DNA from 4 places in the Caballeronia sp. ATUFL_F2_KS9A genome. Region 4 is predicted to be linked to each of the others. Evidence: riboswitches for the same ligand, from Rfam matches in the RefSeq annotation. Region 4 holds a riboswitch; each other region holds the start of a gene.
The links. A riboswitch is a leader RNA that binds a small molecule or an ion and turns the genes downstream of it on or off. The one in region 4 is predicted to bind cobalamin.

Region 1: it holds a riboswitch for cobalamin, as region 4 does, so the genes downstream of both, cobG (precorrin-3B synthase) here and NCS67_RS02685 (TonB-dependent receptor domain-containing protein) in region 4, are expected to answer to the same signal.
Region 2: it holds a riboswitch for cobalamin, as region 4 does, so the genes downstream of both, cobW (cobalamin biosynthesis protein CobW) here and NCS67_RS02685 (TonB-dependent receptor domain-containing protein) in region 4, are expected to answer to the same signal.
Region 3: it holds a riboswitch for cobalamin, as region 4 does, so the genes downstream of both, NCS67_RS17735 (CbtB domain-containing protein) here and NCS67_RS02685 (TonB-dependent receptor domain-containing protein) in region 4, are expected to answer to the same signal.

The regions. Positions count from the first base shown of each region.
Region 1 is NZ_JALQEK010000029.1:405,812-411,090, reverse strand. It holds gene cobJ (precorrin-3B C(17)-methyltransferase) at 1-187, opposite strand, end outside; gene NCS67_RS17670 (precorrin-2 C(20)-methyltransferase) at 175-903, opposite strand; gene NCS67_RS17665 (precorrin-8X methylmutase) at 900-1,526, opposite strand; gene cobG (precorrin-3B synthase) at 1,519-2,787, opposite strand; cobalamin riboswitch at 2,852-3,040, opposite strand; gene cbiE (precorrin-6y C5,15-methyltransferase (decarboxylating) subunit CbiE) at 3,117-4,328, shown strand; gene NCS67_RS17650 (cobalt-precorrin-5B (C(1))-methyltransferase) at 4,335-5,279, shown strand, end outside.
Region 2 is NZ_JALQEK010000029.1:417,121-422,399, forward strand. It holds gene cobN (cobaltochelatase subunit CobN) at 1-2,016, opposite strand, end outside; gene cobW (cobalamin biosynthesis protein CobW) at 2,022-3,107, opposite strand; cobalamin riboswitch at 3,229-3,486, opposite strand; gene NCS67_RS17710 (cobalamin biosynthesis protein) at 3,533-3,958, shown strand; gene cobO (cob(I)yrinic acid a,c-diamide adenosyltransferase) at 4,208-4,810, shown strand; gene NCS67_RS17720 (cobyrinic acid a,c-diamide synthase CobB) at 4,814-5,279, shown strand, end outside.
Region 3 is NZ_JALQEK010000029.1:422,566-427,844, forward strand. It holds gene NCS67_RS17720 (cobyrinic acid a,c-diamide synthase CobB) at 1-667, shown strand, start outside; gene NCS67_RS17725 (DUF1289 domain-containing protein) at 664-909, shown strand; gene NCS67_RS17730 (CbtA family protein) at 944-1,726, opposite strand; gene NCS67_RS17735 (CbtB domain-containing protein) at 1,736-1,969, opposite strand; cobalamin riboswitch at 1,999-2,125, opposite strand; gene NCS67_RS17740 (histidine phosphatase family protein) at 2,174-2,740, shown strand; gene NCS67_RS17745 (DUF1428 domain-containing protein) at 2,800-3,171, shown strand; gene hmuQ (heme-degrading protein HmuQ) at 3,222-3,536, shown strand; gene NCS67_RS17755 (hypothetical protein) at 3,645-3,968, opposite strand; gene lhpI (bifunctional Delta(1)-pyrroline-2-carboxylate/Delta(1)-piperideine-2-carboxylate reductase) at 4,098-5,039, opposite strand; gene ppk2 (polyphosphate kinase 2) at 5,271-5,279, shown strand, end outside.
Region 4 is NZ_JALQEK010000002.1:89,302-94,580, forward strand. It holds gene lgt (prolipoprotein diacylglyceryl transferase) at 1-462, shown strand, start outside; gene NCS67_RS02660 (SIMPL domain-containing protein) at 515-1,243, opposite strand; gene NCS67_RS02665 (EVE domain-containing protein) at 1,313-1,771, opposite strand; RNA gene ssrS (6S RNA) at 1,851-2,032, opposite strand; gene NCS67_RS02675 (cell division protein ZapA) at 2,138-2,452, opposite strand; gene NCS67_RS02680 (ATPase) at 2,449-2,817, opposite strand; cobalamin riboswitch at 3,085-3,382, shown strand; gene NCS67_RS02685 (TonB-dependent receptor domain-containing protein) at 3,464-5,279, shown strand, end outside.

The DNA of each region.
Region 1 (5,279 bases), on a different contig from region 4:
CGCCCGACGCATACAGACCACGCACGTGCGCGCCGAAGTCGTCATACGCGATGTCCGCGCTCACGCGGCTCGCCAGTCCATGCACGCGCGATTGCGGAAAGCGCGCCTGAATGCGACGCGCGGTATCGAGCGCGCCCGCGCCGAGCACGACGATCGCCATCGGCATGGAAGCCTTCATGCACGCCATTTTTTCCCCGGCACGACGAGCAGCGAGAAATACGGCGATGCCATCGGATCGACTTCATCGAGCGGCACGATGCGCTGGTTGGCCATCGTCGCGCGCTCGACATACAACGCGCGATCGTCGAGGCCGAGTTCGCCCAGCACGCGCCGCACTTTCTCGAAGTTGCGGCCGAGCTTCATGATGACGGCCGCATCGGCTGCTTCGAGACGGCGCTTCAGATCGTCTTCAGGCAGCACGCCCGACAGCACCGACAGACTCTGATTGCGATACACGAGCGGCACGCCGAGCACGGCCACGCCGCCGAGCATCGAGCACACGCCCGGCACGACCTCTGCATCGAAGCGTGCTGCGAGACGATCGTGCAGATACATGTACGAGCCGTAGAAAAACGGATCGCCCTCGCAGATCACGGCGACATCGCGGCCGGATTCGAGATGACCGGATATCGTGAGCGCGGCTTCGTCGTAGAACGCGCTGATGATCGTCTCGTAGCAGAGCGGCGGTTCGAGCGCTTCGGTCGTCACCGGATAGACGAGCGGCAGGCGCATCTGCGTATCGTCGAGATGCGATTCGATGATGCCGAACGCATTACCCTTCTTGCCCTTTGCGACGAAATACGCGACCACCGGCGCGGTCTTCAAAAGCCGCAGCGCCTTCACGGTGATCAGCTCCGGATCGCCCGGGCCGACGCCTAATCCAAAGAGACGTCCGCGCATCATTCGGCCTCCGAAGCAAGTGCGTTCACTGCGGCCGCTGCCATCGCGCTGCCCCCGCGCCGGCCGAGCAGCGCGACGAAGGGCACGCCGCGGCTATCGGCGGCGAGCATCGCTTTCGATTCCGCCGCGCCGATGAAACCGACCGGAAAGCCGAGAATGAGCGCGGGCTTCGGCGCGCCGGCATCGATCATGTCGAGCAGATGGAAGAGCGCGGTCGGCGCGTTGCCTATCGCGACGATCGCGCCTTCGAGTTGCGCACGCCATAGTTCGAGCGCGGCGGCCGAGCGCGTGTTGCGCATCGCGCGGGCGCGCTCGGGAATCGAGGGATCGCTCAAGGTGCAGATCACGCGGTTGTCGGCGGGCAAGCGCGCGCGCGTGATGCCCTCGGCGACCATGCGCGCATCGCACAGGATCGGCGCGCCTGCTGCAAGCGCCTTTCTTCCGATGCTGCCCGCGCCGGGCGAGAAGCGCAGATCGCTCACGATATCCACCATGCCGCACGCATGGATCAGCCGCACGGCGAGCTTCTCCAGATCGGCGGGAATGGCGGCGAGGTCGGCTTCGGCGCGGATCGTCGCAAAGGACTGACGATAAATCTCCGCGCCGTCGCGGATGTAGTCAAGCATCGGCATGGCTCCGGGCGAGCCGTTCGGCCGCCTCTTCGATGGTCAGATTGCGCGCGACGGCTCGTGCGTCGCGATGTAAGTCGTATCGTCCGGGCGCGACTGCGTAGAGCGTGACCGGAACCGGATGCGCCGCCGCGCACGAACGCTCGCAGCCGCTCAGATGCACCTGCGTCCCGTCATCCGAAGGCAGGAGCGCGGCGAGCCGGTGAGCATCGGCTTTGGTATCGGCACGGCTCTTTGCGCAGCCTTCCGAACCCGCGCACGCGATGAGGCGCGCGAGCGGTTCGTGCGCGCCGGTTGCAAGGCCGAGCGCGTGCAGCCCTTGCAGCACGTCATGCGCTGAATGCGCCGCGAGGCCGGGAATCAGCACGCTTTGCCACGGCGTCATCGTCAGGCGGCTTGCGCCGTGTGCGTCGGCGAGATTGGCGAGCGCTTCGAGCGTCGTCGCATCGAGACGGCCCAGCGGCGTTTGCGCACCCGCGTACCACGTCGCGCGATGCGGCTCCTCGTGCGCGCCGAGACGCAGCGATGCATCGGCGGGTGCGCGTGTCCATGTCGCGATATCGGCGTCGAAACGCAAGGCGTCGAGAAAGCGCGCAACGCCGATACGCGCAAGCAGATCGCGCATGCGATGTTCTTCAGGCGTCGCCAGCGCGAGAAAGCTGCGCAACACGTTCAGGACGAACATCACGAGATCGTCGCGCGAGATCGCGCCGAGCGCCGGATCGCGCATCGTTCCGGCGAGGCCGAATGCGAAGCGCGCGCCATCCTCGATGGCGGAAAGCCAAAGATCGTGCGGATGATCGAGCATCGCGATGCGCTCGCCGGCGTCGAGCTGGAGCGCGAATTTCGGCGACAGCGCATGCAGCGACGCATCGGCCTGCATCGCATCGACGATCCGCGCGGCGAGCGCGCGCGTGCCGTGGTCCGCGAGCGGGCTCAGCATTACGTTGCGGATGTCGTCTGCGCCCGCCGTCGACGGGCCGAGGCCCGCGTCGAGGGCGATGTCGACGAGCGCGGCGTGGGCATCGTCGCGAATGCCGCGCAGTTGCAGATTCGCGCGATTGGTCACTTCGATCACGCCCGAGCCGCACTCGCGAGCCGCGCGCGCGACGGCCCGCGCCGCCCGCGTGCTCAACACGCCGCCCGCGAGACGCAGACGCGCAAGGCCGCCATCGCACGCGGGCACGATGCGCATCAGGCCCGGGCATGCGGAAGCACGCGGCGTTGCGTTGAGCGATGAGCGGTCGAAAGAATTCAAAAGCGTGACCCGTTGGGCTTCGCGCGTGATGAGCGAACCGGTACACCCCGCCCGGTCGGCGTCGCGCGAATGCGTTGGGTCGGCAGGTCTCTTGGCTGGCAGGTCGACATTCGCGCCGGCCTTCCCGGTAAAAACCAGTGGCAGTGGAGCGCGGACTCGCTGCGTACAATTGCGGGGGCAGCCACAGTTTTGCTGTGTTCCCTTTTAAGCCCTCGGTCTCACGACCCCGGGCGCCGACGGACCTGTATTATGCCCGCTTTTATCGACCCTCCGAGCGCTTCCGGCATGTATCCGGGAACGCGATCGGAATCGCAGCAAGGAGACCGCGCATGTCGAACTGGCTGACCGTGGTGGGCATCGGCGAAGACGGCTGGCACGGACTTTCCCGCGCCGCGCGTCGCGCGCTTCTCGACGCCCAGTCGATTCACGGCGGCGAACGTCATCTCGCGTTGCTGCCGGATCGCATCGCCGCGCGCCGCATGCCGTGGCCGAAACCCTTCTCGCTCGATGCCGTGCTCGCCGACCGCGGCGACGGCAAGACGCGCATCTGCGTGCTCGCGAGCGGCGATCCGATGTGCTTCGGCGTCGGCGCGACGCTCGCGCGCGAAGTCGCCAACGGCGAAATGCGCGTCATTCCCGCGCCGTCGTCGCTGTCGCTCGCGGCGGCGCGCCTGTGCTGGGCGCTCCAAGACGCCGTCTGCGTATCGCTCGTCGGGCGGCCGGCGGCGTCGCTGCTCGCGAATCTGCATCGCGGCGTGCGCCTCATCGTGCTGAGCGCGGACGGCACGACGCCCGCCGCCGTCGCCACGCTTCTGACCGCGCATGGTTTCGGCGCGAGCCGCATGACCGTCTTCGAGCATCTCGGCGGCAGCGACGAACGCCGCATCGACGAGCGTGCCGACGACTGGCGCGAGCCCGTCGTTGCCGCGCTCAATCTCATCGCGATCGAGTGCCGGACGCACGCCGGCCACGCCGGGCCGCCGCTCACGCCCGGTCTCGCCGACGACGCCTACCGCCACGACGGCCAGTTGACGAAGCGCGACGTGCGCGCCGTGACGCTCGCGCGCCTCGCGCCGCAGCCCGGCGAACTGCTGTGGGACGTCGGCGCGGGCTGCGGCTCGATCGGCATCGAATGGATGCGCGCGCATGGCGCGTGTCGGGCGATCGCGATCGAAGCGAACGAGAGCCGTCAGCGTCTCATCGAATACAACCGCGATGCGCTCGGCGTGCCCGCGCTGCAACTCGTCAGAGGCGAAGCGCCCGCCGCGCTCGACGGCCTTCCCGCGCCGGACGCGGTGTTCATCGGCGGTGGATTGACGGTGCCGGGCCTGCTCGATGCGTGCTGGGCGCGTCTGCGTCAGGGCGGGCGGCTCGTCGCCAATGCGGTGACGCTGCAAAGCGAGGCGGCGCTCGTCGAATGGCGCGCGCGCCACGGCGGCGAGCTGACGCGCATCGGCGTCGCGCAGGCGGAACCGCTCGGCAGCTTCGACACGTGGCGTCAGGCGCTGCCGATCACCGTCCTGCACGCGAGCAAACCGTGATGCGTCATGCGTGAAGAGACGCCGGAGAAAGCCGCGCCGCTGCGCAGCGGCTACACGACAGGAAGCTGCGCGACCGCGACGAGTCTCGCGGCCGCGCGCCTCTTGCTGCTCGGCGAGACGAGCGAGCGCGCGGAGATCGTCCTGCCGAAGGGCCAGCGCGTGACGATGATGCTTTCGTTCTGCCGCCGTTTACCCGATGAAAGCGCCGCCGCCGAAGCCGGCGTCATCAAGGATGCGGGCGACGATCCCGACGTCACGCACGGTGCGCTCGTGTTCGCGCGCGTGCGACTGTCGGAGGAACCGGGCGTGCGTTTTCATGCGGGCGCGGGCGTCGGCACGGTGACGCGCGCGGGCCTCGCGCTCGCCGTCGGCGAACCGGCGATCAATCCGATGCCGCGCAAGATGATGACCGAGCATCTCGACGCGCTCGCAAAAAGCGTCGGCTATCGCGGCGGTTTCGACGTGACCATCGGCGTGGAGAACGGCGAAGCCCTCGCGCAGAAGACGATGAATCCGCGCCTCGGCATCGTCGGCGGATTGTCGATACTCGGCACGACCGGCATCGTCAGACCGTTTTCGTGCTCGGCGTACATCGCGTCGATTCATCAGGGCATCGATGTGGCGCGGGCGAACGGGTATCGGCATATCGCCGCGTGCACCGGCAACCAGAGCGAGGACGCGATGCGCGCGCGCTACGGCCTGCCCGACATCGCATTGATCGAAATGGGCGATTTCGTGGGCGCGGTGCTCAAGCATTTGCGCCGCGCGAGCGTCGACAAGCTGAGCCTGTGCGGCGGCTTCGGCAAGCTGTCCAAGCTCGCGGCGGGGCATATGGATCTGCACAGCCGCAGTTCGAGCATCGACTTGCCGCTGCTCGCCGTCTGGGCCGCCGATGCGGGCGCGAACGCCGAACTGCTGGCGTCGATGCGCGCGGCCAACACGAGTCAGGAA
Region 2 (5,279 bases), on a different contig from region 4:
CACGGTATCGCGTGGCGCATCCAGCCCGAGTTCCTCGTGCAGCCGGTTCTCGACGATGTTCGCGAGAATCGTCTTGCGCAGCAGCTTCGCGCGGCGCACATCGACCATCAACGCTTCGTAGTATTCGTCGACCTGACGCTCGAGATCCTGCAATGGCCCATAGTTCTCGGCGCGCGTGAGCGGCGGCATCAGATGATCGATGATCACGGCCTGCGCGCGGCGCTTCGCCTGACTGCCTTCGCCCGGATCGTTGACGATGAACGGATAGAGATGCGGCATCGGTCCGAGAATCGCATCCGGCCAGCACGATGACGACAACGCGACGCTCTTTCCCGGCAGCCATTCGAGATTGCCGTGCTTGCCGACATGCACGAGCGCATCCGCCTGAAAGCGCAGACGCAGCCAGAAGTAGAACGCGAGATAGGAATGCGGCGGCACGAGTTCGGCATCGTGATAGCTCGCGTAATCGTTGCGCTGCCGCGAACGCGAGGGCTGGATGCCGATGAACACTTCCCCGCAGCGATAGCCCGCGATCATGAAACGGCCGCGTCTGATCGTCGGGTCGTCTTCGGGTGCGCCCCAGGTTTTTTCGAGCGCGGCGCGCGCATCGGCGGGCAGCGTGCGATACGCGTCGAGATAGTCATCGAGCGAAAGACTCTGCAACGCAGGGCGCATATCGCGGACGACGGGATCGTTGGTCACGCCTTCCGTCAACGCGGCGATGAGCGCATCGCCGTTCGGCGGCATCGTGCCGACGCGATAGCCTTCTCGCGCGAGCATCGACAGAATGTTGATCGCGGATGCGGGCGTATCGAGTCCCACGCCATTGCCGATGCGCCCTTCGCTCGCCGGGTAGTTCGCCAGCACGAGCGCGATGCGCTTCTGCGCGTTCGGCGTATGACGCAGCTTGGTCCACCGCCGGCTCAGTTCGGCGACGAAGCGCACGCGCTCCGCGTCGGCCTGATAGCGCACGACATCCACCTGCGTATGCTTGCAGTGATATGCGAGCCCCTTGAAACTCACGGCGCGCGTGATGATGCGGCCATCGACTTCGGGAAGCGCGACATGCATGGCGACGTCGCGCGAATTCAGGCCGTGATTGTCCTTCTGCCAGTCATCGCGATTGCCGCCGCTCAGGATGACTTGCAGCACGGGCGCATCGCCCGCGACTTCGAACGCTTCGTCCTCGCCGATCACGCTCGCCGCAAAAGCCGTCGTGTTCAATACAAGCGATGCGCGATGCTGCGCGCACAAACGCTCGACCACTTCGCGGCTCACGCTTTCCTTGAGCGACGAAATCGCGATCGGCAACGGATTCATGCCTTCTTTTTCGAGCGCTTCGATGAGCGCATCGAACACGGCCGTATTGCCCGATTGCAAATGCGCGCGGTAAAACAGAATCGCGGCGACGCTCGCGCCTTCGGTCCAGCGCGCCTGCCAGTCGTCGATGACCGCGATTTCGCGCTCGGGATGATAGATCGCGACGGCGGGCAGCGGACTCGGCGGCTGCGGCTCGCGCCCGAAGCCGAACGCGCGATGCGCGATCGCGCGTAGAAACTCCTCGGCATTGCGCGCGCCGCCTTCGCGCAGATAGCGCGACAGCTCGCGGCAAAACGCTGCATCGGCCGTGCTCTTGCCGATAAGATTCGGGTCCTCGGTGAGATCGCCCGAAAACATCGCGAGCATCTGCTTGCGCTCTTTCGCGAGCGCGACGAGCCGCTCGATGCCGTACGGCCAGTACGATTCGCCGCCGAGATGATCGACGATCACGACCTTCGCGTGACGCAATACATCGTCGACATAGAAATCGACCGATGCGGGCTGACGCAGAAACGATTGATTCGCGAGCCGCACGTCGGGAAAGCCGGGCTCGAGACGCGGAAACGCGCTCGCGAGCAACGCGAGCGTCGTATCGGCGGAGCTGAGCACGACGATCGGCGCGCTCGTCTGATCGATACGCATGACGCCCTGCGCGTCGTCGACGAAGCCTCCCGGCGTCGTGCGGAGCAGATGCATCGCGGTTACGCCTGCACGGGCGCGCTCGCGAGCGCGGCGTCGAACGCGCGTTGCAGCGTCGCGCGTTCGAGGTCTTCGCCGATCAGCACGAAGCGGCTTTGGGTCTTCGCTTCGCCCGCTTCCCAGCGGCGGTCGAAGTAACTGTCGAAGCGTCGTCCGACGCCTTGCACGACGAGCCGCATCGCCGCGCCCGGCAACGCAGCGAAACCCTTCACGCGATAGATCGTGTGCTGCTCGACGAGCGCATGCAGCGCGGCCAGCGCCTGCTCGCGCGATTCGACGTTGCCATGCACGACGACCGAATCGAACTCGTCATGATGATGATCGGCGTGGCCTGCTTCATCGGGCGAACCGTGATGATCGTGCCGCAAATGAATCGTCTCTTCCGATGCCGATTCGAGACCGAGCAATGTATGCACATCGAGCCTGCCCATCTGCGCGGGCACGATCTTCACTTCGGGCGGAATCTCGGGCCGCACGAGCGCTTCGACCTTTCGCAGCGCTTCATCATCCATGAGATCGGTCTTGTTGACGATGACGAGGTCGGCAGACGAAAGCTGGTCCTCGAACAGTTCATGCAGCGGCGATTCGTGATCGAGATTGGGATCGGCCTTGCGTTGCGCATCGACGGCGACGGGATTCGCCGCGAACTGACCGCTCGCGGCAGCGGGTCCATCGACCACGGTCACGACGGCATCGACGGTGAATGCGTTCTTGATCGACGGCCAGTTGAACGCCTGCACGAGCGGCTTCGGCAAAGCGAGACCGGACGTTTCGATCAGCACGTGATCGATGCTCTCGCGCCGCTCGACGAGTTGTTCCATGACCGGATAGAACTCTTCCTGCACGGTGCAGCAGAGACAACCGTTCGCGAGCTCGTACAGATTGCGGTCTTTGGAGCCGGCTTCATCGTCGCAACCGATGCCGCAACCCTTCAAAATCTCCCCGTCGATGCCGAGCTCGCCGAACTCGTTGACGATCACCGCGATGCGCTTGCCTTGCGCATTGGAGAGGATATGCCGCATCAGTGTGGTCTTGCCGCTGCCGAGAAAGCCGGTCACGACCGTGACGGGAATCTTGCGGGTTTGCATCGTCGCTCCGTGGCTTCGGTTGCATGCGCTTCATGTCGCGCGATGCCTGGCAACGCGGCTGGATGAAAGGGAAACGCACGCTTTTATGGATCATGGGCCGCGCCGCATCCCCGCGACAGCAAGCCCCGCTCAAAGTCTGGCCGGTATCCGGGCTGACGACGACGCCGCTTCGCCTTCCCGCGCGTTTCTCACGCGCAGTGGCTTCGAAGCCGGCTTCCCGTACACGCGATGAAAATGCCGTGCGCGGTGAATCGCTTACCGTTGCGGGGGCAGCGCAGGTTGACGTGCGTTCGACGAATCGAAAGGAACGCGCCCTGCTTCCCGTTTAACTGCGCACGAGAGAATCCGCGCGCGAGCACCAAAACTGCGTGAAAGTCTAGGCCCGGCGGGCGCGAGCGTCAAGAAAGGTGGTAAGGTCGGCGCACATGGAATTCGTCATCGCCCACATGAATCAGCCCGCTGTCACGCGTCTTGCCGTGGGGATCGGCTGCACGCGGGGCGCGAGCGCCGACGCAATCGAGCACGCCGTGCGCGGCGCTTTGGGCACGCTTGCGTTCGGCGACATCGCCATCATCGCGAGCATCGACGCGAAACGGCACGAGGCGGGACTGCTCGCGTTCTGCGAGCGTCATCGTCTGACATTGCGCTTCTACGGCGCCGATGAAATCGCGCAAGCGCCGCGCACGGCGATATCGCATCATGCAATGGCGCATATGAACGTCGATGGCGTATGCGAGCCTTGCGCGCTGCTCGCGGGCAACGCGCGAACGCTCATCGTGCCAAAGACGATCGATTGTGGCGTAACCGTCGCGATCGCAGCGATGCATGCGCCCCGCGCGAACGGAACATGAATACCGGTCTTGCGGTCGTGCGCGGACGCGGCGTTTCGGCGAGCGGCTTCGCCACGACCGGTTTGAACTTGTCGCGGCAAAGCCAGACGAGAACGCCAAGCGCGACGAGTTCCAGATAGAGATAGAGCGCGTCCATTTGCTTGCTCCTCGAGTCGGTGATTACGTTGATTGCATGATGCCTGCCGTCTGTTAGCGCAGAATTAAGCCGCCGCCTGTTGTACGATACGGCCGTCTTTCTCTGGAGCTCCCGTGAAAACCGATACCGAATCGCATCTGCGCATGACCCAGCGCCGCAAGGAAGGCCACGAGAAAAAGCAGGCCGCCGCCGATCACGAGAAAGGCCTTTTGATCGTGAATACCGGCAACGGCAAGGGCAAGACAACGGCCGCGTTCGGCATGGCGGTGCGCGTGCTCGGACACGGCATGAAGCTCGGCGTCGTGCAGTTCATCAAGGGCGCGCTGCATACATCGGAGCGCGATTTCCTCGGCGCAATCGCGCATTGCGATTTCGTCACCATGGGAGATGGCTACACCTGGAACACGCAGAATCGCGAAGCCGACATGGCCACCGCGCGCAAGGGCTGGAACGAAGCGCGCCGCATGATCGAGAGCGGCGAATATCAGATGGTCGTGCTCGACGAACTCAACACCGTGCTCAAGTACGAGTATCTGCCGCTCGATGAAGTGCTCGACGTGCTGAAGGCGCGGCCCGCGATGCTGCATGTCGTCGTGACCGGTCGCCACGCGCCCGATGCGTTGATCGAACTTGCCGATCTCGTCACGGAAATGCGGCTCGTGAAGCATCCGTATCGCGAGCAAGGCGTGAAAGCGCAACGCGGCGTCGAGTTCTGAGCGATGCCCGACTGCCCCGCTCTCTTCATCGGCGCGAGTGCGTCGCATCAAGGCAAGACCACGGTGACGGCGGCGCTTGCGCGTCATCACGCGCGCCGAGGCCTGACGGTACGCGTGTTCAAGACCGGCCCGGATTTTCTCGATCCGATGATTCTCGAACGCGCATGCGGCGCGCCCGTTTATTCGCTGCATCTGTCGATGGTCGGGCTCGATGCGTGCCGCGCGTTGCTCGCCAAGGCCGCGCGCGAGGCCGATCTCATTCTCATCGAAGGCGTGATGGGTCTCTTCGACGGCACGCCGAGCAGCGCCGATCTGGCCGCCACGTTCAACGTACCGGTGCTCGCGGTGATCGGCGCGCACGGCATGGCGCAGACGTTCGGCGCCATCGCGTTCGGGCTCGCGCGTTATCGCGAAGATGTGCCCTTTCATGGCGTGCTCGCGAATCGCGTTGCATCGGCGCGTCATGCGC
Region 3 (5,279 bases), on a different contig from region 4:
GCTCGCCGATCTTCCGCCGCCCGTTCATTTCGACGATGCGACGCTGCCCGCGCCGCCGCGTCTGCTCGACGGCGCGCATATCGCCATCGCTCGCGATGCGGCGTTCTCGTTCGTGTATCCGGCGAATGTCGATGTGCTCATCGCCATGGGCGCGCGCATCAGCACGTTTTCTCCGCTCGCCGACGAACCCGCGCCGCACGATGCCGACGCGCTCTATCTTCCCGGCGGCTATCCCGAGCTGCATGCCGCGGCGCTCGCTTCGAACGAACGCGCGCGTGCATCGATCGTTGCGCACGTCGAGCGAGCGAAGCCCGTGGTCGCGGAATGCGGCGGCATGCTGTATCTGCTCGACACGCTGACCGACATCGAAGGCACGCGGCATGCGATGCTCGGCATCCTTCCCGGCGACGCGGCGATGCAACGCAAGCTGTCGCGCCTCGCGATGCAGCGCATCGACACGACGCATGGCGCGATGACCGGTCACACATTCCACTACTCGACGCTCGACACGCCGATGCAGCCGGCACTCAAGGCCGCTCATGCCACGACCGGCACCGAAGGCGAAGCGCTCTATCGGCATGGTTCGGTGTCGGCCACTTACATGCACGCTTACTGGCCGTCGAATCCGGCCGCGGCCGCTGCGCTCTTTCGCGGCGAATCACTATGACAACGACGCAAGACGATCTCGCTTTCACCATCGAACGCGCGAAAGCGCAGGAACCCATCGGCTCGCCATGCACCGATGTCTGCAAGCTCGATCAGGAAACGGGCCTGTGCCTCGGCTGCTTCCGAAGCCGCGAGGAAATCAAGACCTTCAGATCGATGGACGATGCCGCGAAGCTCGATCTGTTCGATGAATTGCTCAAGCGTCGTGCGGCGAAAGAGCAAACGAAAAGCCCGCGTTCCTGACGAAGCGCGGGCTTCATGAGCGACGCCGAACCGCTTACGCCGCAGCCATTCTTCTCACCGCCGGCCGCTCGAGTTCACGCGCTGCGAGCGCACCGAACACGAGACCGAGCGTCGTCCATAACAGCGCCTGCATGCCGATAGCGGCCACGCGGAAATTCCACAGCAGCGAAGCGGAGAAATCCGCGGGCACTTCATCGACGGACGGCAGCGCGACCTGCGCCGCCACGATCACGACGATATACGCAGCCGCCGCGATGAGCGTCGCGTTCCACCCGCCATGCCGCGCCACCATGCGCCGCTGCAAGCGCACGGCGAAGACGGCAGCCGCGATGGAAATCGCCACCATGCCGAAGAAAAGCGCCGTGCGCGGCCCGATGGTCTCGGCATTGCCGACAGCGGGCGGATTGGGCGGGTACTTCAGGAACGGCACGATGGCGACGCTCACGAAGCCGAACAGCGCGAGCAATGCCGACGTGCCGCGCGCGCGCAACGCGCCGAGCCGTCCATAAGCAAACGCGAACACGAGCGAGAAGAGACCGCCGAGCGCGGTGCCGAACACGGCGACGCCGGTCAGAAGGCCGAGGCCCGCTTGCGTATCGCGAGACACGAGCGCTTCGTCGCCGTGATCGTGCGAATGCGCTGGCGTGGCAGCCGCATCGGCATGACCGTGCTCATGTTCGTGTTCATGCTCGTGCTGTTCCTCGAACGCGATGGCGCGTGCCACCGACGGTTCACCGAACGCACGCGCGAAGCCGAAGCCGATCAGGCCCGCGACCAGTCCCGCGATCATGCCGCGTATCAGCAAAGTGCGAATCATGATGCTTCCTCAGTGGCACGGAAAGCCGAGCAAATGCCGGCCGTCATGCACGAATTCGTGGACGTACGTGCCCGAGAAAATCGACGTCGCGCCCTGTTCGGCGCCGACGAAATAGATTGCGATCAGCAGAATGAGGCCGATGAAGACGGCCCACGGCAACACTTCACGCACCGGAATGGGCACGGGTGCATCGAGTGACGGGGAAACCGGAGCGGAAAGGACCGGCGCGTTGGAAGCATTCATGGTGGTTCTCCAGGGAAAAGCGCGTCCCGATTGACGAAGAGCATGCAGCGGGGTCTGACTCGCGGCGCCGCGCTTTCGCGTTGACGTACCGCACACAGTGGCGCGACCGTGCCGGGTTTGCACCGGCTTCCTCGCACTGCAAGCTTGCCATTCTATGATGATCCGCTGCAAAGTAAAACGATTCCGATTCGACCGCCACCTGCCTTGGAACTCATTCTTCTCTGTCACGCCGCCACGCGCGCGATGAAAACCGGGCACTTTCCCACCGGCGACGAACCTCCCGAGCGCGATGCGCGCGCGCAGCTCGCGTCATTGCACGCCTTGCCCGACACGCGCGTGATTGCGAGTCCCGCGCGCGTCGCGCGTGAAACGGCGGCGTGGATCGCGGATGCATTCGAGATCGTTCCCGCGTTCGACGACATCGACTATGGCCGCTGGCGCGGGCATTCGATACGCGAAACGGGCGAGCGCGAACCGGAACATGTCGCTGCATGGCTCGCGGGTCCCGATGCGCGTTCGCACGGCGGCGAAAGCGTCGCCATGCTCGCTGCGCGCGTCGCCGAGGGCTTCGCTTCGATCGACCGGCTCGACGCGGGGCGCTGCATCGTCGTCACGCATGCGATCGTCGTGAAAGCGGCGCTCGCGCATGCGCTTCGCCTGCCGCTCGCATCGATCTATGGGATGAACTTCGCGCCGCTCTCGTCCACGGTGCTGGAACGCGCCTCGCCCGCCGATACGTGGACCGCCCTGAACTTCGCTGCATACGAATAGCTCAAAGCAGACAGCGCATCGCGTGCGCGGTGCGCGTTCGACTCAACCAGGAGACTCAGATGGCGCACTACGTGGATGGATTCGTCGTACCCGTACCGATCGACAAGGTCGACGCTTATCGCCGCATGGCCGAAGCCGCCGGCAAGATCTGGCTGGAACACGGCGCACTGGAGTTCGTGGAAACCATCGCCGACGACGTGAAGCCCGGCAAGCTCACATCGTTTCCACAGAGCGTGCAGATGAAGGAAGGCGAGACCGTCGCGTTCTCGTATATCGTCTACGAATCGCGCGAGCAGCGCGATAGCGTCAACGCCAAAGTGATGGAAGACCCGCGCCTCAAAACGATGATGGAATCCGGCGAGACGCCGTTCGATCCTCAACGCATGTTCTTCGGCGGCTTCACGACCATCGTCGAACTCGGGCGCGACTGATCGTTCTTATCCGCTCAATCGAGTCACTACTTCGAAGGAACCGCATCGACATGTATATCGCCATGAACCGCTTCAAGATCGTGCCCGGCGCCGAAGCCGACTTCGAACGTCGGTGGACGAGCCGCGATACGCATCTGAAGGATGTGCCCGGGTTCGTCGAGTTTCATCTGCTCAAAGGGCCGGTGAAAGACGATCACGTTCTGTATTCGAGCCATACGATATGGGCGAATCAGGCAGCCTTCGAAGACTGGACGCGTTCGGACGCGTTTCGCGCCGCGCATCGCAATGCCGGCGGCGAGACGCGCCAGCTTTATCTCGGTCATCCGGAATTCGAGGGCTTCGAAGTCATTCAGACCGTCAAATAGAGCGGTCAAGGCGCAACCGAACGTTCGCGCACTTTTCAGCGAGCACGCGCGTTTTACACACGTGTGAAAAAACGCGCTTCGCCGAAGCTGTCTTTTCAGACGTGTTTTCTAGGCCTTTGCGCCGCGCGCCATGCGCTGCAGCGTCGATGAATCGATCGCCGCCGCACAGATTCGCACCGCTTCCTTCAGCGTGCGCGGACGCCCCGCACCGAATTGCGATTCCAGCATCGCGACGGCGCGCAGACGCTCGTCATTGCCGAGTTTCTCGCCCGTCGCAAGCTCAAGAACCGAGATGAAATAAGCCGCAGGCGGCGCCGCGCTCGCATGCGGAGTCGTCTGGCGTTCCCCGTCCGCCGCGCCACCCGCGCCCTCACGTCCGTCGTCGCGCGCCGGAATCCACGGGTGCCACTTGCTGTCGTATCGACTTTTCATGGGTTAGTTCGCTGGCTCGATTGCTGTGGCGCACCTTGGCGCCGTTTGTCATGTGACGCTTATGGCGTCTCTGTCATTAAAGAGACTTACAGCAAGTACCGTTCCAAGCTGGCGTTCCCCTTGCACGGCCTAGCGCGCCGCGATGCTTTCCTCCGACAAAACCGCACGCGCGACGCGACATGCCGCAAGATCCCAAGCCGCGCAGCCGACCGATTTGAACATCACCGGTTGCAATGCATCAACGGCTTTGGACGGCGCCGCGAGCGCGAGCGCCAATGCGTGCACATCGTTCCATTCGACGCCCGCGAGAATGAAATCGCCTGCTTCGTGACGCGCGCCCGCAGGGTCGTCGACGTAAAGCGCGCTTGCATGCACGGTCGCGGCGGCGATCTCGGCGGCATCGGCGGTGAATGCGCCCACGCCGATCACGAGGCGGCCCGCGCGCGCGGGCAACGTATAGACCGGCGTCTTGCTCGTGGTCGCGGCGATGACGACATCGATCGAATCGGGAATCGTGGTCTCGTCGAGCGCGGCAAGCTGCTTCGAAAGCGATGCATGCGCCGCACAGAACTCGCGCGCGCGCCCGGGACGCGAGCCTTGCACGACGATGTGCGCATCGGGATAAATAGCGGCGAGCGCCTCGACGTGATACGCAGCCTGCTTGCCCGTACCGATGACGAGCACCTCGCGCGGCGCGGCATCGTGAAGCGCGCGGATCGCGAGCATCGATACCGCCGCCGTGCGCCGGCCCGTCACCGTCGGGCCATCGAGCATGAATTGCGGCACGCCCGTCATGGCATCGTAGGCGGTCACCTGACCGTGGATCGTCGGCAGGCCGAGCGCGCCGTTGCCCGCGCAAACGTTCACGAGCTTGTGCATCGCGAGATCGGCGGCGCTCGCGGGCATCGACAACATCACGCCGCCTTCGATCGGCACCACCATGCGCTCTGGACTCACGATGCGTCCCGCCGCGTAATCGAGCATCGTCGCGGCGAGGGTGTCGACGAGCCGATCATACGGCACGAGGCGCGCGGTTTGAGCTTCGTCGAAACTATGGATCGTTGCGGTCATCGCGTTCGCTCGCTTGATATGGGGAAGATGAAATCGAACTTCAAAATGCCATCGAAGTGCCGGAACATTCTAACGGCGCGCGACGCCGCGTCATAAAGCAGCGAATCGCTCGCTAGAATGAACGAATCAGCCGCTGTCATGTGACTGCCATCGAATGTCGTCACAATCGGCCGTCCCGCGCCGCGACCGTCATCGCGACGGCGGCAGCCCAAGAACGCCACGGAGCCCCTCATGAACACG
Region 4 (5,279 bases):
AACGGCGAGCTGTGGGGCCGCGTGACGGACCCGAACGCGCCGTGGGCGATGCTCTTCCAGAACTCGACGAACGACGACGCCGTGTGGCTCTCGAAGAACCCGCAGCTCGACGCGCAGTATCACCTCACGGAAATTTTTCAGCGTTACCACATGCTGCCGCGTCATCCGTCGCAGTTGTACGAAATCGCGCTGGAAGGGCTCGTGTTGTTTATCGTGATCTGGACGTTCTCGCGCAAGCAGCGTCCGGTCGGCGCGATTTCGGCGCTGTTCCTGGTCGGTTATGGACTCGCGCGCTTCACCGTGGAATTCGCGCGTGAGCCGGACGATTATCTCGGCTTGCTCGCGCTCAATCTCTCGATGGGCCAATGGCTTTCGCTGCCGATGATCGTCGCCGGCGTGGTAATGATGGTGTGGGCCTACAAGCGCAATCTGCGCCTGCCGCCCGAATCCGCAAAGGCTTGAGGAAAGAGCGGGGCGGTCGAACGCCGCCCCGCGTGAACACCGTGAACGGCGTTTAGCGTCCCATTTGTACGGAGCCGGAAACGTCGACTGTCACCGTGGTCGTGCCGGCTTCCATCGCGATCGGGGCCATCTTCGCATCGGCGCTCATCGCGCGCGATTGCATCATCATGACGGGACGCGGCTGCGCGCCGCTCCGTCCGACATTCACTTCCCGAATCGTGAAATTGCTGTAGCCGAAGCCTTGCGCGGCGCTTTGCGCCTGCTTGCGGAACGAATCGATGGCTTGCGAGACGAGCTTTTGCTCGGCCGCGCGCTGCGCTTCGGGCGACAGCGAGAACGCGACGCTACCCACTTGCATCGACGAACTCATCTTGCCCGCGAGCTTCGATGCCGCCGCGAAGTCATGCGATTCGAGCACGACTTCGGTGCGCCCGCGCCACGCGGAAATCTTGCCGTCGCGATCCGTCGACGGATAGACGGTGAACGAGCCGCTCTTCGCGGTCACGCCGTCGACACCTTTGGCTTCGCGTAACGCGGCCTCGGCGCGCTGATTGAGCGTGCTGGTGAGCGACGACGGATCGGCCGCTTCCTGTTCGTAGAAGAGCGTGATGTTGACGACATCCTGCGGCACTTGCGCGCTCGCTTGTGCGGAGAGCGAGAGCACGCCCGAGGGCTGTGGCTGCGTCATCACCGTCTGCGCAGCGGCGGTTTGAGACAACGTAAGCGCGGCACCGGACATCGCGAGCAGGGCGAAGGCGGCGGCGGTTTTCTTATTGAGCATCGAAGGACTCCGTGACATCGCGTACGTGCGACGGGATTTAGTCGCAGTCGTGAAGTCGTAAGTTCCTTGTTAGACGAGGTGCTCGGTAATAAATCGCCATTGCGCTTCGGTCACGGGCGTGATCGAGAGCCGGTTGCCGCGCGCGAGCACTTGCATGTCGGCAAGCTCTGGATGTTCGCGCAACGCGGCGAGCGATATGAGCGGCGTCTTCTTCACGAACTTCACGTCGACGAGCATCCAGCGCGGCGTTTCCTGCGTCGATTTCGGATCGTAGTAATCGCTCTTCGGATCGAATTGCGTGGGATCCGGATACGCCGTCGAGCACACTTTCGCGATGCCCGCGATGCCCGGCTCCGGGCAGCTCGAATGATAGAAGAGCACGCCGTCGCCGATCTGCATCTGATCGCGCATGAAGTTGCGCGCCTGATAGTTGCGTACGCCCGTCCACGGCAAGGTTTTTTTCGGCGCGTGCGCGAGATGATCGATGCTCGCTTCGTCCGGTTCGGACTTCATCAGCCAGTAGCGCATGGTCGTGTGCATGAATCGAAGAGCGAACGGCAGGGACAAACGAAAACGGCATCGGAAAAACCGATGCCGTTTCTTGAATGAGGTCCCCGCCACAGCCGCTAGGCCGGCATCCTGAACCTGGGTTCAAGATTGGTCGCGGTAAGCAACACTTCGGGTACATCGGACTAGCGACGCGCGCGCCCGTGCTGCAAGGTTCCGCAACCGTGCCAATGTAGCATTGGTTCAAGGAATATATGACCTTGGCGTACCAGGCAGGGAAACGTCACTCTACACCAATCGTTTGCCTTCTGCAGCCTCTTCACGCTACTTCGGCGGTTTCTTTTTTCGATTGACATTGCGCGCTGATTGACTCGACGCGCATCTGCCTTATTGCGCTTCGTGTTGCGCAATGACCGCGCCCAATTGCTCGTTCATCGAGTGCATCGTGCGGCGGATTTCTTCGGCGGGGAAGGCCTCGCCGTGACGCACGCTGTCCTGCAGCTTAAGCAATTCCGACGCCAGCGAAAGCGCCGCCATCACCGCGATGCGATCCGTGCCGCGCACGCTGCTTGCATTGCGCACTTTGTTCATTTCGGCGTCGACGCGCGCGACGGCTTCACGCAATGCGCCTTCGGTTTCCGGCGAGCACGCGAGACGATACGGCTGCCCGAGAATGGATACTTCGATCTGCGTGGTCGTCATGCCTTCTCTCCCTGATGATGCTCGCCGTGCAATTCCGTTTCATGTGCTTCCCGGGAATCGGCTTCGAGGAGATCGAGTTGATTGTCGGACTCGGCATGTTGCGCGGACTTGCCGCGCGGCAGCTTTTCGAGAATCGCGTTCAGGCGGATTTGCGCGTCGTCGATTTTCGCGGACAGCGAATCGCGTTCGGACTGCAGCGTATCGCGCTCTTCGCGCACTTGCGCGAGCTCGGCCTGCACGTTCGCATAGTCGGCGCGCAGCTGTTCGAGTTGTTCCTGCAGCGCTTGATGCGCCTGCTTGTGGCGCTCGCTGATCTGGATCAGCCGGCCGATGTTTCCTGACAGTGATTCGAGTTCGTTGAGCATGTGCTGCGTCCTCTAAAGACCTCGCATTTTAGCGCGGTTCAACGGAGCTTCCGATAAATGTCTCGTTTCGAGACGTAACAACACGCGATCTAGCGCTTAATCCTTCGAATCAAGCGCATGTCGCGATGCATTCGTGTGCAGAAAACGCGAGCGCCCCGCAACGCTCGTGATGACAGGCCGGCCGCTTCTCTTTCGCTTCTCGTTCGATTCGTCATGCGCCGCGCCAGTCTGCCCGCGCGGTTTTCTTGACGGCCCCGAACCGCGCTCCTACACTTGCCGCACTTTTGGTGCTCGCATCCGCGGATCTCGTGGATGCAGTCAAACGGGAAACAGGGAGCGAAGTCGCCGCAATCGACGACGAGCCAACCTGTGCTGCCCCCGCAACGGTAAGCGACCGCAACGCAAGTTGCAAGTCGTCTCATGCGCGTTTTTGCCGCGCGAGCGTGTCGAAATTCGTCGCACGCGCGCGACTGCAAGAAACGTGTCGATGCCACTGCGCGCCATGCGCGGGAAGGCGAGACGATTGATCGCCAGCCCGGATACCGGCCGGAGTCCGACGCATCGGCGCGCATGGCGCGGTGCGTTCGTCGCGCATCGTCCTCGCGGGGAGCGGGGTCGCGCTCACGCGAAACGGAACACTTCACACATGGTATTGCCACTGGCCGCGCTCAGAAGCGGTCTCTCCCGTCATGGCGCGCTCGTTGCGGCCATCGGCGCCTTGCCGTTCGCCGGCGCTGCACAGGCGGCCCAGACGGAAGACAGCACGCAAACGCTTGCGCCCGTCGTCGTCACATCGACGCGCGCGCCGCAGCCGCTTGCCGAATCGATTCCGCAGACATCGCTTTTTGACGAGCAGGACATCGCCGATGCAAACGCAAGCGACGCGCTCGGACTCGTCGCGCTCGCGCCCGGCGTGCAGATCACGCGCAACGGCGGACCGGGCTCGAACTCGGGGCTTTTCATACGCGGTGCGGCGTCGTCGCAATCGCTCGTGCTGATCGACGGCGTGCGCGTCGAATCGGCGTCGCTCGGCGCGGCACAGCTATCGCAATTGATGCTCGACCAGATCGGGCGCGTCGAGGTCGTGAACGGCAACGTGTCGGCGCTCTATGGATCGAATGCGATCGGCGGCGTCGTGCAGATCTTCACGAAGGAAGGCGAGGCGCATCCGCCGCGCTTCAACTTCGAGGCCGAGTACGGCAGCTATCACACGCAGCGGCAATCGGCGGGCGTGAGCGGCGCGCTCGACAAGGACGGCCGCACGACCTTCAGCGTGAACGTCTCGCGCGAGAAAACCGACGGCTTCTCGTCGATCGATCCGGGAATCGCGCCCGGCGCCAATCCGAACGCGAACGGCTATCTGAACGAGAGCGTCGCGGCGACGCTGCGTCACAAGTTCAGCGACAAGTGGGACGCGGGCGTGCGCTTCCTGCAATCGAACGGCATCAACAGTTTCGACGATGCCTATGGCCAGCCGACGGATATCAACGAAACGCACGATCGCGTGCGCTCGGCGTCGGTGTTCGCGAACGGCCGCGTCACGGATAACTGGACGGCGCACTTCACGATCGCGCAGGGACAGGACCGCGCGAACATCGAGCAGAACGGCGTCTATACGAGCCGTTTCGATTCGGAGAACCGGCAATATACGTGGCAGAACGACGTGCGGATCAGCGACGCGCACAAGCTGCTCTTCGGCTACGAGCATCTCGATCAGACGCTCGATTCCGATCAGTTCAGCGCGCCCGACCGTCATGTGAATTCGATGTTCGCGGGTTACGTGGCGCACATCGGCGCGAACGAGTTGCAGGCGAATCTGCGCCGCGATCAGTATTCCGATTTCGGCGGCGCGAACAGCTACTATCTGGGCTACGCGTATAACTTCGACGCGCACTGGAAGGCGAGCGCGAGCTATTCGGCCTCGTTTCGCGCGCCGAGCTTCGACGATCTCTACTATCCGCTGAGCGGCAATCCGTCGATTCAGCCGGAGCGGAGTCATTCGGTCGAGGCGGCGTTGCAGTACGCATCGAATGCGCTCGGCGTGGTGCGCGTGACGCTTTTTCAGACGCGCTATTCGAATTTGATCGATTACGTGTCCGACGGCGGCTTCTACTATGTCGCGCAGAACGTCGGGCGCGCGAAGGTGCAGGGCATCGAGGGATCGTGGGCGGGGCACGTCGGCGCAACGGATGTGCGCGCGGGCGTCACGTTCCAGAATCCCGTCGACGAAACGAATCACGAGGATTTGACGCGGCGCGCGCGGCATTTCGCGACGCTGACGGCGCATCGCACGATCGGGCCGTGGCGCGTCGGTGGCGAATGGATCGTGAGCGGTCAACGCAGCGATTACGATTCGACGCTCGCGGGCTACGGCATCGTGAATCTGTCGGCGCGCCACGACATCTCGAAGTCGTGGTACGTCACGGCGCGCATCGACAACCTGTTCGACAAGGACTATGAAC